Regions from separate parts of the Kitasatospora sp. NPDC096147 genome, predicted to be linked through region 2. Evidence: predicted binding sites of a transcription regulator. Region 2 holds the regulator's gene; the other holds the start of a gene.
The links. Region 2 encodes HspR, which represses chaperone genes until heat shock. Its sites were predicted from a motif close to TTGAGNNNNNNNNNCTCAA; they were not measured.

Region 1 (8,546 bases), on a different contig from region 2:
GAGGGTCAGGTTGATCACCAGGGTGAGCAGGAAGCAGGTCCCGCCCACGAGCAGGAACTTCACCAGCTTGCGGTGCTTGACCACGGTCGGTCGCAGCCCCTGCGGGACCAGAGCCAGGGCCCGTTGCGTGGGTGACGGCATTTCGAAAGTCTCGCACGCCCGTCGGGGCACCGGTACTCGCGCCGTCCCCCTGCTACCCGGCCGTGATCCGCAGGACTCCGGTCACCGTGCCCTGGAGCACCACCCGGCCAGGGGCGATCGAACCGACCATCTGCAGGGTGTCGAACAGGAAGCCCGAGCCCAGGTACGCGCTCCGCACGGTGCGCCCGGTCTCCGGGTCGATCTCGGCGTAGCGGTACGGGTCCAGCGCCGAGGTGCTGTCGGTGCCCGGGATCACCGGCTCGCGCAGCACGGTGCGCAGCAGCCCGTCGGCGGTGGACAGCCGGGGCACCGCCGCCGAGCGGGTGCGGTTGTCCCAGCGCAGGTCGCAGCCGCTGCCGTCGGGCCGGACGTCGACCCGGCTCAGGCCGCCCCGGAAGGCCCCGGAGGACGGCACGGCGGGCCCGGCGTCGTCCGGCAGCGCCGGGTACGGGTAGCCGTAGGTGCTGGCGACGAAGACCGCGTTGCCCACCGCCACCGGGGAGTTCTCGCTGCCGCTGCCGCCCGACTTCAGCACCGGAACCGAGCAGACCTGCCCGCCGTCCGAGGTCCGGTACACCAGCAGGTTCACCGTCGGGGCGGCGTTGTCGACCACGGTCAGGTAGTCGGTGCCGGTGCGCGGGCCGAAGAAGGTCGGGGTGGAGCCGGTGCCCCAGCTGAGCTGGCCGGGCTTGCGGCCCGGGCCCCGGTCGTACGCCTGACGCCAGCTCACCTCGGGGGTCCCGTCCGGACCGGCGGTGAGCAGGTAGGTGGCGTGGGTGGTGGCCACGGCGGTGCCCTCGGGGGCGGTCGAGATGGAGTTGGCGATCCGCTCGCCGGCCGGCAGGGCCAGGGTGCGGACGGCGCCCGTGCCCTCGTCGTCGGCGGTGCCGACCACGCCACCGCCGGTGGCGAACCAGACCCGGCCCCGCCAGTCCGGCGAGAGCCCCGTCACCGCGTCGCCCGCCGGGACGGCCCCGGCCAGCGGCAGCCGGGAGTCCACCGCGAGCTGCCAGCCGGCGGCGGTGCGGCGGTGGCCGATCCGCAGCAGGTCGCGGTTGCCGTCCACCACCACCAGCCGGTCCCGGTGGTCCAGGTAGGCGTAGACGCCGCCGAGCAGTGAGCCCTTGGCGAGGCCCAGCTCGGCCAGCGAGCCGCCGGTCGCCGGGTCGAGCAGGTGGACGGTGGGGGTCCGGCCGAAGATCTCGGTGCAGAGCGCCACCGGGTACCCGTCCGCGCCGACCAGCACGGTCGGGCAGGCGGAGGCCAGCGCCGTCCGGTGCGAGCTCAGGGTGCCCGCGCCCGGCCCCGGCAGCGCGGTGGCGTCGGAGGACCCGGTGTCGCCGTGCATGGTCGCGGTGCCGGGCGGGCCCGCGTACGGGTTGGCCGGCGGCAGCGGGGCGAACCGCTCGGCCGCGTGGGCCGGGGTGTGGGCGGAGAGCAGCAGCGCGGCGGTGGCGAGCACGGCGGCGCGGGTGCGCAGGCGCATGGGAGTCCGTTTCCGGGAGGAGGGGCACGGCAGGGGTGCACTCCGCCCGGTGGGACGTGAGGTGGGCCCGGCGGTCGACCGGGCGGGAGGGCACCGCGCGATTCAGAGCGCGCGGTGACAGATGGCCGAGCACGCACGGGCCAGGTCGACGGCGAGTCGACGGCTCAGGTGCGTGTGGCGGTCCATGGCGAGCGATCCTGCCGTGCTGACGGACCGTCACACAAGAGCCGTCTCACGGGCCGGTCAGGTACGCGCCGAAGTCCCGGACCAGCGGCGCGAGGCAGCGGCGCCGAAGGCGCCGTCAGGGGCGCGGGGAACTGCGCGAGGCGGAGGATCCCCTCCCGCACCGAGGGCACCCGGGTCCGCCGCACGCGCCCCGGCCCCACCCCCGACCCACAGCCGCAGCGCGCCGGAGCTCCAGGACACCGAGGCACCCCGAGCCGCGCACGGCACCCGCCCCGCCCGTGCGGCGGCCCCGGCGGGGCCACGGCTCCACGAGCCGCACCCCGCCGGGGCCCTGACGTCACCTCAGACCGCGACCGGCACCGCCGCCGGCTCCAGCGCCAGCTCCAGCACCTCCCGCACGTCGGAGACGGTGTGCACGGTCAGCCGCTCCAGCACCTCGGCCGGCAGGTCGTCCAGGTCGGGCTCGTTCCGCTTGGAGATGATCACCGTGGTGATCCCGGCCCGGTCCGCCGCCAGCAGCTTCTGCTTGATGCCACCGACCGGCAGCACCCGCCCGGTCAGCGAGACCTCACCGGTCATCGCCACCTCCGGCCGGACCTTCCGCCCGGAGAGCAGCGAGGCCAGCGCCGTCGTCATGGTGATGCCCGCGCTCGGCCCGTCCTTGGGGACGGCACCCGCCGGGACGTGCAGGTGGATGCCGCGCTCCCGCAGCCCGGTCACCGGCAGCTCCAGCTCCGCGCCGCGCGAGCGCAGGTAGGAGAGCGCGATGTGCGCGGACTCCTTCATCACGTCGCCCAGCTGCCCGGTCAGGGTCAGGCCGGTGGAGCCGGTCTCCGGATCGGCCAGCGAGGCCTCGATGTAGAGGACGTCACCGCCCGCACCGGTGACCGCCAGGCCGGTGGAGACGCCGGGCACGGCGGTGCGCCGCTCGGCCGGCTCCTGGGCCGCCTCCGGGGTGTGGTGCGGCCGTCCGATCAGCGCCCGCAGGTCCTCGGCTCCGATGGCGGCGGGGAGCTCCCGCGACCCCAGCTCGGCTTCGGCCGCGACTTTCCGCAGGATCCGGGCCACCGAGCGCTCCAGGGTGCGCACGCCCGCCTCCCGGGTGTACTCCCCCGCCAGCTTGCGCAGCGCGTCCTCGCCGACCGTCACGTCCTCGGGCTTGAGCCCGGCCCGCTCCAGCTGACGGGGCAGCAGGTGGTCCCGGGCGATGGTGACCTTCTCGTCCTCGGTGTAGCCGTCCAGGCGGACCAGCTCCATCCGGTCGAGCAGCGGCTCGGGAATGGCCTCCAGCACGTTGGCGGTGGCCAGGAAGACCACGTCGGAGAGGTCGAGCTCGACCTCCAGGTAGTGGTCCCGGAAGGTGTGGTTCTGCGCCGGGTCGAGCACCTCCAGCAGGGCCGCCGCCGGGTCGCCCCGGTAGTCCGAGCCGACCTTGTCGATCTCGTCCAGCAGCACCACCGGGTTCATCGAGCCGGCCTCCTTGACCGCCCGGACGATCCGGCCGGGGAGCGCCCCGACGTAGGTCCGCCGGTGGCCCCGGATCTCCGCCTCGTCCCGCACGCCGCCGAGCGCCACCCGGACGAACTCGCGGCCCATGGCCCGCGCCACCGACTCACCGAGCGAGGTCTTGCCGACCCCGGGCGGGCCGACCAGCGCCAGCACCGCGCCGCCCCGCCGGCCGCCGATCTGGCCGAGGCCCTGGTCGGCCCGGCGCTTGCGGACGGCCAGGTACTCGACGATCCGGTCCTTCACGTCGGCCAGGCCGGCGTGGTCGGCGTCCAGCACCGCGCGGGCGCCGTTGATGTCGTAGGAGTCCTCCGTCCGGACGTTCCACGGCAGTTCGAGCACGGTGTCCAGCCAGGTGCGGATCCAGGAGCCCTCGGGCGACTGGTCGGAGGAGCGCTCCAGCTTGTCGACCTCCTTGAGCGCGGCCTCCCGGACCTTCTCGGGCAGCTCGGCCGCCTCGACCCGGGCCCGGTAGTCGCCCTCCTCGTCGGCCGGGTCCCCGTTCAGCTCGGCGAGCTCCTTGCGGACCGCCTCCAGCTGGCGGCGGAGCAGGAACTCCTTCTGCTGCTTGGCCACGCCCTCCTCGACGTCCTTGCGGATGGTGTCGTTGACCTCCTCCTCCGCGAGGTGCTCGCGGAGCAGGACCAGCGCGTACTCCAGCCGGGCCAGCTGGTCGGACTCCAGCAGCACCTTGAGCTTCTGCTCGGCGGTGACGAAGGGGGCGTACCCGATGTTGTCCGCCAGCTCGCCGACCTTGTCGATCTGCGAGACCCGGTCGACCACCTGCCAGGCGCCGCGCTTGCGCAGCCAGTGGGTGGAGAGCGCCTTGTACTCCTTGACCAGCTCGGCCGCCCGCCCGGCCACCGGCAGGCCGGCGTCCGACTCGTGGAAGGTGCTGGTCTCCACCCAGAGCGCCGCACCGGGGCCGGTCGTCCCGGCACCGATCCGGACCCGGCGGACGGCCCGGACCAGCGCGGCCGGATCGCCGTCGGAGAGCCGGCCGACCTGCTCGACCGTGGCCAGCGTGCCGACCGACGCGTACGTGCCGTCCAGCCGGGGCACCAGCAGCACCTGCGGCTTGGCCCCACCGGAGACGGCGGCCCGGGCGGCGTCCACGACGGCGCGCACCTCGGTGTCCTTCAGGTCCAGCGGGACCACCATGCCGGGGAGCACGACCTCGTCGTCGAGGGGGAGCACGGGCAGGGTGAGCGGAGTGGACGTCGATGCCATGATCTCTCCCCAGTCAGTGAAGTTGAGTTGACCTGACTAAGGTTCGGTGAGCCCCGAATGTTCCCCGGCTCTTGTTCGCTCTGAGCGATCAGGGCATTGCCCCAGGCGGGGGCGGTGCGCCAGAGTGCCGAACGTGGAAATCCAACCCACCGAGTTCGGCATCCGGGTCAACCTCCCGGACCCCCGCAGCCTTCCCGCCACCCTCCGGGCCCGGGCCCTGGCCGAGGACGGCGACGGCCTGCTGCTCGCCGCCCCGCACCCCGGCGGCCCGTTCGAACGGGCCGTCCGGACGGTCCTGGCCGGCCCGGCGGCCGAGCTCGGCCTGGACCTGACCGCGCTGGAGGTCTGGGACGGCGAACCCTTCGCCCGGCTCGACGACGCCGACGGGCGCCCGCTGCTCTACGCCGAACTCGGCCGCGACCCGGCCGCCCCGGAGCAGCTGACCGGCACCCCGCCCGCCCCCGGACAGGAGGAGGCGGTGCGCGAGCTGATCGACTACCTCTCGCTCTGGCTGCTGGTCACCGTGGAGGCCCCCACTCCTGACGACCCGTCGGCCCGCGCACTCGCCGGACGCCTCGGCGCCGCGCTCGCAGCCACCCTCGCCCCGGACGCCGCCGTCACCCCGGGACAGTCGCCGTACGGGCCCACCGCGCTGGTCCGGCCGACCTGGCTGGACACTGCGGACGTCCGAGGCTCGCTGCTCGCCGCCTGCGCCGCACTGCCGGGCGACTGGAGCCCGCCCGAGCTGCTGGAGACCCCCGACGGCGACTGCGCCACGGCCACCCGGGGCACCGTCCACCTCTCCGCCGCCACCGGCCCGGTCTTCGCCGATCTCGCCCGCCGGCACCGACTCCCCTGAAGCGCGGCACGGCAGGCCCCCGGCGCGAAGTGGAGGCGCCCCGGCGAGCAGGCGAGCCGGCTGCCTCGGTGACCGCCCACAGCAGGACCACCGCAGCGCGTGCGCCCGACCGACAGGCCCGCTGCCGTGCCCGCAGGCCCACCCGGCGGATCCGCACGCCGACGGGGCCCACCCCACGGAGGAGTTCAGCGGCCCCGCCTCAGGCCTCCGAGGGCTCCAGGCGCCGCTGCGGCCGCCGCGCCAGGCCGGGCCCGCGCCCGCCGGTCCGCCGGAGCCAGGGCCAGAGGGCGACGCCCACCAGCAGGGCCGCCGGGTGCCCGACCCCGGTCACCAGGTCGGTCTCGTCCAGGAACTGATGGCCGATCAGGCCACCCGCCGCCGCCAGCGCACAGAGGCGCCCGGGAAGCGTGAGAAGCCCGGCAAGCGCCCCCAAGGAAGCCAACACGCCGTAGCTCACCCCGATGTCCAGCCCGTCCAGCGCGGCACCGTCCTGCCGCCCGGCCGCGACCGCCGCCAGCACCACCGCCTGCGAGAGCAGCGTCGCCAGCACGTGCCCGGCGGCGAACGCCCCGGCCGCCCGGAGCCCGCCGACCCGCCGCTCCAGCGGCGCCACGGTGACGGCGAAGGCCCAGAAGTAGGGCATCCAGACCGGTCCGGCCACCCAGATCCCGCTCAGCAGCAGCGATCCGACCGGATGGCTCAGCAGATTGTGGGCATCCGAGCTGGAGTAGCCCTGGAGCCGCTCCACCACCACCGGGTCGCCGAACCGGGCGAACAGCGTGGTGCCGAGCAGCACCGCCAGGTAGCCGAGCGCGAAGGGGTTGCGGCGGGGCGTGGGGAGCGCGCTGCGCAGCCGGACGGACAGTTTCGACCGGCGATCGGCCATTCCGTCCTCCGCTCCACTCGTGCCACCATGTGACTTGTCGTGCTCACGGCTCTTCGCAGAATGCCCACGGTACTTCCATGGTCTGAGAGTCTGCTGAGAGCCCGCTGAGAACCCGGACCGGACCGCGCGAACCGTTGGTCCGGACCAACCCTCCGCCTACGGACCAGTAGCAAACCCGTTCAGGAGTCTGCCATCCCTTCGACGGCATACGCACCGTTACGGGCGATATTTTCGGCGGGTAAGGTATCGCCCCGTGCCGCATCCCGGCCCGGGTCGAGGCTGGTCGGAAGGCCGGTTGTGCCCGGTTCACCTGCCGGGATGCTCGCGGCGTACGTACGCTGCGACCAGAGCGGAAACGGTGCGCGGTCCACACCTGCGTACCCTTTCCGGACCCGCGACCTCGGCGGACGGTCCGGGTGGTTTTCGCGGGCCCGGCACGGGCCCGCCGACGGAACACAAGACGACTACGAGCGGACCCCGCTGTCCCCACAGGCAGCCGGGCCGCAGCCCTGGGGGCGGTGGCGTGACCGTGACAGAGATTCAGCAGGAGACCAACAACAACAGCGCGGTGGGCACCCAGCGACGGGTGCTCGTCGTGGAGGACGAGCCCACCATCGCGGAGTCCATCGCGGCCCGGCTCGGGGCCGAGGGCTTCAAGGTGGCCGTGGCGCACGACGGGCCCGGCGCGGTGGACGGCTTCCACACCTGGCAGCCGGACCTGGTGGTGCTGGACGTGATGCTTCCCGGCTTCGACGGCCTGGAGGTCTGCCGGCGCATCCAGGCCCAGCGCCCGGTACCGGTCCTGATGCTGACGGCCCGGGACGACGAGACCGACCTGCTGGTCGGCCTCGGGGTCGGTGCCGACGACTACATGACCAAGCCGTTCTCGATGCGCGAGCTGGCGGCCCGGGTGAACGTGCTGCTGCGCCGGGTCGAGCGGGCCCAGCAGGCCGCCCGGACGCCCGCACTGGGCAGCCTGCGGTTCGGCGACCTGGAGATCGACCACGTGCAGCGGCGGGTCCGGATCGGCACCGGTGACGTCCACCTGACGCCGACCGAGTTCGACCTGCTGGCCTGCCTGGCCGCCCAGCCGCGCGCGGTGCTCACCCGCGAGCAGCTGCTGGCCGAGGTCTGGGACTGGACCGACGCGTCCGGCACCCGCACCGTGGACAGCCACGTCAAGGCGCTGCGCCGGAAGATCGGCGCCAGCTGGATCCGCACCGTCCACGGCGTCGGGTACGCCCTGGAGGCACCGCTCTCCTGACCGGGAGCACGGTCGCGCCGGGACCGGGGGGTCCTGGCCGCGCCGCACCGGCCGAGGAGCACCCGGGGGGACGAGCAGGGACGAGATGACCTTCCCACAACAGCGCAAGCGCACCGCGCAGCACCACCACGAGGACCCCAGGGGTCTGGCCAGCCGGGCCGCCAGCCGGCTCTGGGACGACGTCCGGCCGCTGGACCCGGTCCGGTCCATCAAGGGCAAACTCACCCTGCTGGTGATCGTCTCGGTCTTCCTGGCCAGCCTGATGGTGGTGGTCGCGATCCGGTCGGAGACCCAGATCCGGATCATCATGATCTTCTCGATGATCGCCTCGCTGCTCTTCATGCAGTTCCTGGCGCACGGCCTCACCGCGCCGCTGCGCGACATGACGGCCGCCGCCCGGGCGATGGCCGAGGGCGACTACAGCATCCGGGTCGAGGTGAACTCCCGGGACGAGATCGGCGAGCTCGCCGCGACCTTCAACCGGATGGCCGGCGACCTGGAGGCGGCAGACCGCCACCGGCGGGAGCTGGTGGCCAACGTCTCGCACGAGCTGCGCACCCCGATCGCCGCGCTCCGCGCCGTGCTGGAGAACGTGGTGGACGGCGTGGTCGAGCCGGGCCCGAAGACGCTCGGCGCCGCGCTGGAGCAGACCGAGCGGCTCGGCCGCCTGGTCACCCACCTGCTGGACCTCTCCAAGCTGGACGACGGCGTGGTCCCGCTGGACGCCCGCCCGTTCGAGGTCAGCCCCTTCCTGGCCGGCGTGCTGCGCGGGGTGACGGTGGACGGCTCCACCGCCGCCGGCGCCCACGGGCGGCGCGACGACGTCCGGCTGGCCCTGGACGTCAGCCCGGCCGGGCTGTCGGCCTGGGCGGATCCGGAGCGGCTGCACCAGGTGGTGGCCAATCTGGTGGACAACGCCTGCAAGCACTCCCCGGCCGGCGGCACGGTGACCGTCCGGGCCCGGGCCGGGGAGTCGGACGGCGCGCTG
Region 2 (8,546 bases):
TCCTCGGCCGGGTCCTCGAAGTCGATCGGCTGCCCGCCGCTGGTCATCGGACGGAGCGCTCCGAGGGCGACGCCGCCGCCCTCCTCGCGCTTGAAGTAGATGTTGAAGAAGGCCAGGAAGCGGTGCCAGGCCACGCCCATCGAGGGGTTGACGCCGATGGTGATCGCCCAGGCGAAGGAGATCGAGATCTTCAGCATCGCGAACAGGTAGATCAGGTTCTCCAGGGTGCCCGCCGACAGGCCCCGGAAGGCCGCCACCAGCGGGTAGGAGACGACGTACGCGGCCTCGTAGTGCTCCACCCCGAGCAGCGCGCCCTCCAGGCCGCGCAGCACCAGGATGCACAGGCCGATGCCGAGGATCGTGTACTCGACGTAGAACGCCTGCCAGGCGATCGAGCCGGCGAACCGCGACTTGCGGCCGGCCCGGGACGGCAGGCTGAGCAGCCGGATCACGATCAGGGTGGCGATGCCCAGCGTGGTGAGCAGGCCGATCAGCTCGGTGAAGACCTCGAACGGGGTCCAGTGGCCGATGACCGGCAGCGCGAACTCGGGGTCAAAGAGCTGGCCGAAGGCGGTCACCAGGGTGGCGACCAGGCTGAAGAAGCCGATCGCGACGAACCAGTGGGCGATGCCGACGATGCCCCACTGGTTCATCCTGGTGTGGCCGAAGAACTCGACCGCCAGCGTCTTCAGCCGGCCCCCGGGGTTGCCGAACCGGGTGGGGTCGGGCTGACCGACCGTCACCACCTTGAAGATGTGCGCGACCGCACGGGCGGCTAGCGCGGTGCCGATCACAGTCGTGACCAGCGAGATGACGATCGCTGCTAGCTGCATCGGCTCTCCGTCTCCAGCGGCTTGGTGTTACGGGCTTCCCGGTTGGGCTTCCCTGATTGTACTCGTCGGTAACTTTCAGGGCCGACGGCCCGGAGACTACCGCGCGTTAACACCCGTTCAGAAGACGCACCAGGTATGGCGGCTGTCACTAAGGCCAGACTCACCCGCCCGGCGCAGCCTCCGACATAAGAGCGCAGTAAAGTTGAGCCGGATCCACTCATGGCAGTTGACTCTCCTCGGAGGGCCGTGCATCCTTGAGTCCGTAAAGCTCAACTTCTTCCAGGAGGTATTCACGATGGCACGCGCGGTCGGCATCGACCTCGGCACGACGAACTCGGTCGTCAGCGTTCTCGAAGGCGGTGAGCCCACCGTCATCACCAACGCCGAGGGCGCCCGGACCACGCCGTCCGTCGTCGCCTTCGCCAAGAACGGCGAGATCCTGGTCGGCGAGGTGGCGAAGCGTCAGGCGGTCACCAACGTCGACCGGACCATCCGCTCGGTCAAGCGCCACATGGGCACCGGGTGGAAGATCAACCTGGACGGCAAGGACTTCAACCCCCAGCAGATCTCCGCGTTCATCCTGCAGAAGCTGAAGCGGGACGCCGAGTCGTACCTGGGCGAGACGGTGACCGACGCGGTCATCACCGTCCCGGCCTACTTCTCCGACTCCGAGCGCCAGGCCACCAAGGAGGCCGGTGAGATCGCGGGCCTCAACGTCCTGCGCATCGTCAACGAGCCGACCGCCGCCGCGCTGGCCTACGGCCTGGACAAGGACGACCAGACCATCCTGGTCTTCGACCTCGGTGGCGGCACCTTCGACGTCTCGCTGCTGGAGATCGGCGACGGCGTCGTCGAGGTGAAGGCCACCAACGGCGACAACCACCTCGGTGGCGACGACTGGGACCAGAAGGTCGTGGACCACCTGGTCAAGGTCTTCCAGGCCGGCCACGGCGTCGACCTCTCCAAGGACAAGATGGCGCTCCAGCGCCTGCGCGAGGCGGCCGAGAAGGCCAAGATCGAGCTCTCCTCGTCCTCCGAGACCTCGATCAACCTGCCCTACATCACCGCCTCGGCCGAGGGCCCGCTGCACCTGGACGAGAAGCTCACCCGGGCCCAGTTCCAGCAGCTGACCGCGGACCTGCTGGAGCGCTGCAAGACCCCGTTCCAGAACGTCATCAAGGACGCCGGCATCGCGCTGTCCGAGATCGACCACGTGGTCCTGGTCGGCGGCTCCACCCGGATGCCCGCCGTCGCGGAGCTCGTCAAGGAGCTGACCGGCGGTCAGGACGCCAACAAGGGCGTGAACCCGGACGAGGTCGTCGCCATCGGCGCCGCGCTCCAGGCCGGTGTCCTGAAGGGCGAGGTCAAGGACGTCCTGCTGCTCGACGTCACCCCGCTGTCCCTCGGCATCGAGACCAAGGGCGGCATCATGACCAAGCTGATCGAGCGCAACACCACGATCCCGACCAAGCGGTCCGAGATCTTCACCACGGCCGAGGACAACCAGCCGTCCGTGCAGATCCAGGTCTACCAGGGCGAGCGCGAGATCGCGGCGTACAACAAGAAGCTCGGCATGTTCGAGCTGACCGGCCTGCCGCCGGCCCCGCGCGGCCTGCCCCAGATCGAGGTCACCTTCGACATCGACGCCAACGGCATCATGCACGTCGGTGCCAAGGACCTGGGCACCGGCAAGGAGCAGCGGATGACCGTCACCGGTGGCTCCGCGCTGCCGAAGGACGACATCGAGCGCATGATGCGCGAGGCCGAGCAGTACGCGGAGGAGGACACCAAGCGTCGCGAGGCCGTGGAGACGCGGAACCAGGGCGAGCAGCTGGTCTACTCCACCGAGAAGTTCATCGCGGACAACACCGACAAGCTCCCGGCCGACGTCAAGACCGAGGTCGAGACCGCGATCGGCGAGCTCAAGGAAGCCCTCAAGGGCGAGGACATCGCGGCCATCCGCGAGGCCACCGAGAAGGTCTCCACCACCGCCCAGAAGCTCGGCGCCGCGCTGTACGCGCAGAACGACGCCGCCGGTGCCGCCCCGGCCGGTGACGCCGGTGCGGCCGGTGCGGCCGGTGCCAAGGACGACGACGTGGTCGACGCCGAGATCGTCGACGACGAGAAGCCCAAGGGCGGTGCGTCGGCATGACGGAGAAGCCGCAGGGCACCGAGCCCGGCGACGACTCCGCCGAGGAGGCCGTGCTCAAGGCCGCCGAGGAGGCCCTGGCGGGTGCGGACGAGCTGGCCGCCGCCAAGCGGGAGGCGGCCGAGCGCACCGGTGACCTCCAGCGCCTCCAGGCGGAGTACCAGAACTACCGCAAGCGGGTCGAGCGGGACCGTCTGACGGTCCGTGAGATCGCCGTCTCCAACATCCTGGAGGCGCTGATCCCGGTGCTGGACGACATCGGCCGGGCCCGCGAGCACGGTGAGGTCACCGGCGGGTTCAAGTCGGTCTCGGACAGCCTGGAGACGGTCGTCGCCAAGCTCGGGCTGCAGCAGTTCGGCAAGGAGGGCGAGCCCTTCGACCCGACGCTGCACGAGGCGCTGATGCACAGCTACTCCTCGGACGTCACCGAGGACACCTGCGTGCAGATCCTCCAGCCGGGCTACCGGATCGGCGAGCGGATCATCCGCCCGGCGATGGTGGCCGTCGCGGAGCCCCAGCCGGGCACCCAGACCACCGCCGCCGCGGATGCCGACTCGTCGGACTCCGACAAGGCCGACGGTGCCTCGGAGAGCTGACACGGCACGCACTGCGGAGTCGTCCGTCGTCCTGGACGACGGGCGGCTCCGCAGTGCCGTATCCCCGACCGACCCAGTACGGAACAGCCACGGGAGGTGGCAGCAGCCATGAGCGCGAAGGACTACGTGGAGAAGGACTACTACAAGGTCCTCGGCGTGCCCAAGGACGCCACCACCGCCGAGATCAAGAAGACCTACCGCAAGCTCGCCCGCGAGTTCCACCCGGACGCCAACAAGGGTGACGCGAAGGCCGAGGAGAAGTTCAAGGACATCTCCGAGGCGTACGACGTGCTCTCCGACGACAAGCGCCGCAAGGAGTACGACGAGGCCCGCAGCCTGTTCGGCAGCGGCGGCTTCCGGGCCGGCGGCCAGCAGGGCGGCGGCTTCGACTTCGGCGACCTGTTCAACGGCGGCGCCCCGGGCGGCGGGGGCGGGGGCGTCGGCGACATCTTCGGCGGCTTGTTCAACCGCGGCCCCCGGCAGCCCCAGCCCCGGCGCGGCGCGGACGTCGAGACCGAGGTGACGCTGGCCTTCGAGGAGGCCGTGGACGGCGCCACCGTGCCGCTCCGGATGACCAGTCAGGCCGCCTGCCGGGCCTGCTCCGGCACCGGCGCCAAGGCCGGCACCACCCCCCGGGTCTGCCCGACCTGCGTCGGCGCCGGCACCGTCAGCCGGGGCCAGGGTGCCTTCGCGCTCTCCGAGCCCTGCCGGGACTGCAAGGGCCGCGGCATGCTGGTCGACGACCCCTGCACCGTCTGCCACGGCAGCGGCCGGGCCTCCTCGGCCCGCACCATGCAGGTGCGGATCCCGGCCGGGGTCCAGGACGCGCAGCGGATCAGGCTCAAGGGCAAGGGCGCCCAGGGCGAGCGGGGCGGCCAGCCCGGTGACCTCTACGTCACCGTGCACGTCGACGCCCACCCGGTGTTCGGCCGCAAGGCGGACAACCTGACCGTCACGGTGCCGGTCACCTTCCCCGAAGCCGCGCTGGGGGGCACCATCGAGGTGCCCACCCTGAACGGCCCCTCGGTGAAGCTCCGGCTCCCCGCCGGGAGCGCCAACGGCCTCACCCTGCGGGCCCGCGGCAAGGGCGCCACCCGCAAGGACGGCACCCGCGGCGACCTGCTGGTCACCGTGGAGGTCGTGGTCCCCAAGCACCTGGACGACGAGGCCCTCGCCGCCCTGGAGCAGTACCGCGAGGCCACCGCCTCGGACGACCCGCGAGCCGCCCTGTTCAAGGCGGCAGAGGGAGCGTGATGACCAGATGAGCCCGACGACTCCTCCGATCGGCCCCGGCCTCGGCGAGGGCCTGCCCGGCGGCACCCCCCGCCCCCGGGCTCATTACGTGCTCACCGAGGAGACCCCGGTCTACGTGATCTCGGTCGCCGCCGAGCTCTCCGGCCTGCACCCGCAGACCCTGCGCCAGTACGACCGCCTCGGCCTGGTCTGCCCCGACCGCACGGCCGGCCGGGGCCGCCGCTACTCGGCCCGGGACATCCAGCAGCTCCGCGAGGTCCAGCGGCTCTCCCAGGACGAGGGCATCAACCTGGCCGGCATCAAGCGGATCATCGAGCTGGAGAACCAGGTCGCCGCCCTGCAGGCCAAGGCCGCCGAGCTGGTCGACGCCCTGGAGGGGGCCGCCGCCGCGCTCCAGCAGCGGGAGGCCGCCGTGCACGCCTCCTACCGGCGGGACCTGGTGCCGTACCAGCAGGTCCAGCAGTCGAGCGCGCTGGTGGTGTGGCGGCCGAAGCGCTGAAGGCCCACGTGCAGGCCGCCGGCACCCCCCAGTCGGGGGTGCCGGCGGCCTGCACGTGGTGAGAGAGTGCTCCCCACCGGTTGTTCCGGCAACCGAGCTGACGATTCCTGGGTAGCATCGGCCAGTCCTCGGCCTAAGATCCTCACAGGTGCAGGAGGCATTGGGCCCGTGGACTGCTTGTTCGGTCGACGACAAGGAGCCGAAGATGAGTGGGCGTGAGCAGCCGGGTGTGAGCCTTCCCAGCACCCGAATACTCTCGCCCAATGCCCGTGCGCTGTACCTGAAAGCGGTTCAAGGCAACGGTCGGCTACTTCCGATCGGGTGCGCACCCGACGAGGAGGAAGCACTCACCGAGTTGCTGGAACTCGGACTTCTCATCCCCGATAGCGAAGAGCCCGGCGCAGTGGTCGCGGTCGATCCCACCCAGTTGTCGGCAAGTCTGAGTTCGGCATGGCAGCGACAAGCGCTGGGGCTGCTTTCCAGGGCGGTCGCCCTCCCGCTCGATCTGCGGGAGCTCGCCGAAGCATTCCACTCTCCGAACGAGAGTGGCGGTGCGATCGAGTACGTGCACGGCAAGGCGCTCATCAATCAACGGCTCCAGCAGAACACCTCGGGCGGCATCTCCGAGGGGCTGGCCATGCAACCCGGCGGACCACGCCCACCTGAGCTTCTGGCATCGAGCCTGGAGCGCGATCTGGAGACCGTGCGCCGAGGCGGTTCCATGCGGACCATCTACAACGCGAGCACCCGCTACCACCAGCCGACCAGGGACTACGTCTCCACCCTGGCGACCGAAGGCTGGCAGTTCCGAACCTTGGACGAACCCTACGCCCGGCTGATCGTGGTCAACCGACGGTTCGCCGTCATCCCGGTCGCCGACGACAACCTGGCTGCGTTCATCTACGACCAAGCCGTGGTCAGCTTCCTCATCGAGGAGGTGTTCGAACGAAATTGGAGCCGGGCGCTGGAATTCGACGGTGACCGAACCGTCCCTCAACAGGTCGTCTCACAGCTCCGCAAAACCATCATCGAGCTGCTGCTATCCGGCACTAACCACAGGGTGATCGCCAGGAGGCTCGGCATCAGCGAACGGACGCTCGCCCGGCACATCGCCGAGATGCGGGAGGAGTACAACGTCGACTCCCTGTTCCAACTCGGCTACATGCTCGGCCGCGGCCACTACGGCCAACCCGGCTAGCCACCCCAGTCCCGCTGCTGTGCATTCCCGACATCCCCTGGCAATCGCTCCCGATACCCAGGTGACCCGGTCCCCACGCCCGGGAAGCACCACAACAGCAGGTCAACCCCAGTTGAGGTCGTCCATCGCAGAGGCGGCTCGAGCCTGCGCCGGTGCGGCCTGGGCTGAATCGGCCTGGGCGGCGCCAGCCGAGAGGAAGCCACCGGTCAACACGGCCACAGCAGCTACAACCGGGAGTACGACCTTGCGGACAAGTCGATTCATACGGGACACGGACCCTCCCCTTTCAGCTAGATTCGCTGGCACTTATAGGACTATCGCCCACATGATGCCGCACCACTCCTTCGGTGTCATCTGTCCGTCCCCGGCAGGTGCGTCATCTCACTGCCAGGCACTCAGATGACAGGCCGGAAACCTGGACGCGGACACTCCGGCCGATGGACGATCAGTTCGCTCCCGATGGTCCAGGCATGATCCCTCGACTTGCCAATGAACTGTCAAATTGTTCATCGCGTAACAACTTCACGCCCCCTCCTGAGCAGCAGGAATCCAAGCGCCGACCGCACCAACCACAACACGGCCGGCCGTCCCCCGGAGTCGTCATGAGTGAGCCTTACCTGCGCAACCGCGCCACGCAGACCCAGGAGGGTCGGCGTGCCCGGGTGTTCCTCGCCGCGCCGCTCATGCGGCTGACCGGCCCCGCCGACAGCGTGGTGACGCTGGCCAGCCGCACCCGGCTGACCACCCTGCGCTCGACCCTGCTGAAGAGCGGCGCCGCCGTCTACAGCGCCCACCACAGCGACGCCTGGACGGTGAACGGGCGCGCCCCCGAGCCCCGTGTGCCGTCCGACTTCCGTGCGCTGCAGACCGCCGACCTGGTCTTCGCCTACGTGGGCGCTCCGCTCTCGGCCGGCGTCGCGCTGGAGCTGGGCTGGGCCTCCTCGCTGCGCAAGCCGATCGTGCTGCTGGTGGACGAGGCGATCACCCACAACCCGCTGATAGCCACCATCGAGCAGGTCGCCCCCGTGCTGCCGCTGGTCTTCGACGACACCTGGTCGCAGGAGGCGCTGAACCACACCGTGGAGACCGCGCTGGACTGGGCCGGCATGGCGCTGTCGCTGCGCGAGGGCTTCTGGACGGCCCCGGCCGAGGCGTTCCCGACGCCCCGTCAGGAGACCTCCGGCTTCGGCTACTGGAGCGACTGGGGCGGCGTCGCGACCGGGTGACACCATCCCGGACGCGCCGGGGCGGTCTGTCGCTGACATTCCCTCCGCCCCGCGAATGTGTCACTCGAGCAGGTTCGGCATATCCGCTTCGCAGCCCCGCGATGCGACCGACCACCGCTCCGTTCGCCCGAACGCCGTCAACTCTGGACCCTGGCCAGCGAGTTGACTTGCCTGCCACTACTTGGACCGGCGCACCAGGGGCGCACCTACCGCCGGCTCCTCCGCGAAGACGCTGCCACCGTCCTCGATGGTGACGACCGGACGAAGGCACGGCCGGTACCGACGACCACCGGGAGAACCCGGGTCCGCTCCTGGTCCTTTCTCATCAGCCCGGCTGGCCTCAGCGCCACCTGGCTGCACGTGTACCCGGTGCTCGGACCACTCAGTCACGCCCAGCCCGCATCTGCCAACCGAGCTGGTAGAGCGTGTCCGCGTCGTAGAGCTCCCGCAGCCGCGCGATGTGACCGGCCACCGTCCGCTCGCTCAGGCCCAGCCGGGAGGCCACCGCCTTCTGGGTGTGGCCCCGCGCGAGCAGTCGGCCGACCTGCTCATGGACTGTCGGCTCCGGGTCACCGGCCACCAGCGCACGCCAGTTGACCCGCTCGGCCCGCTCCCAGTCCCGCTCGAACCGGTTGACCAGGAGGTCGATCACCACCGGGTCCTCGACGAAGGCCGCCGCGCTGTTGTCCTCCTCGGCGGGAATCACCGCGACCCGACGGTCGAAGACCAGCAGCCGGGTGAACGGCTCGTCCAACACCCTGATCCGCTCGCCGAGTTCACTGATGGTCACG

Region 1: a site for HspR is predicted at 4,572-4,590, ahead of lon (endopeptidase La). Genes of this name have one in related genera too.

The regions. Positions count from the first base shown of each region.
Region 1 covers NZ_JBIWFX010000006.1:250,838-259,383, reverse strand. The annotation lists gene ACIRBX_RS21415 (GtrA family protein) at 1-141, opposite strand, end outside; gene ACIRBX_RS21410 (hypothetical protein) at 194-1,627, opposite strand; gene lon (endopeptidase La) at 2,156-4,549, opposite strand; gene ACIRBX_RS21400 (hypothetical protein) at 4,683-5,408, shown strand; gene ACIRBX_RS21395 (rhomboid-like protein) at 5,608-6,294, opposite strand; gene ACIRBX_RS21390 (response regulator transcription factor) at 6,824-7,558, shown strand; gene ACIRBX_RS21385 (sensor histidine kinase) at 7,644-8,546, shown strand, end outside.
Region 2 covers NZ_JBIWFX010000002.1:79,077-87,622, forward strand. The annotation lists gene ACIRBX_RS05845 ((Fe-S)-binding protein) at 1-833, opposite strand, end outside; gene dnaK (molecular chaperone DnaK) at 1,129-2,985, shown strand; gene grpE (nucleotide exchange factor GrpE) at 2,982-3,578, shown strand; gene dnaJ (molecular chaperone DnaJ) at 3,687-4,832, shown strand; gene ACIRBX_RS05865 (heat shock protein transcriptional repressor HspR) at 4,840-5,331, shown strand; gene ACIRBX_RS05870 (LuxR C-terminal-related transcriptional regulator) at 5,537-6,529, shown strand; gene ACIRBX_RS05875 (hypothetical protein) at 7,132-7,755, shown strand; gene ACIRBX_RS05880 (LuxR family transcriptional regulator) at 8,138-8,546, opposite strand, start outside.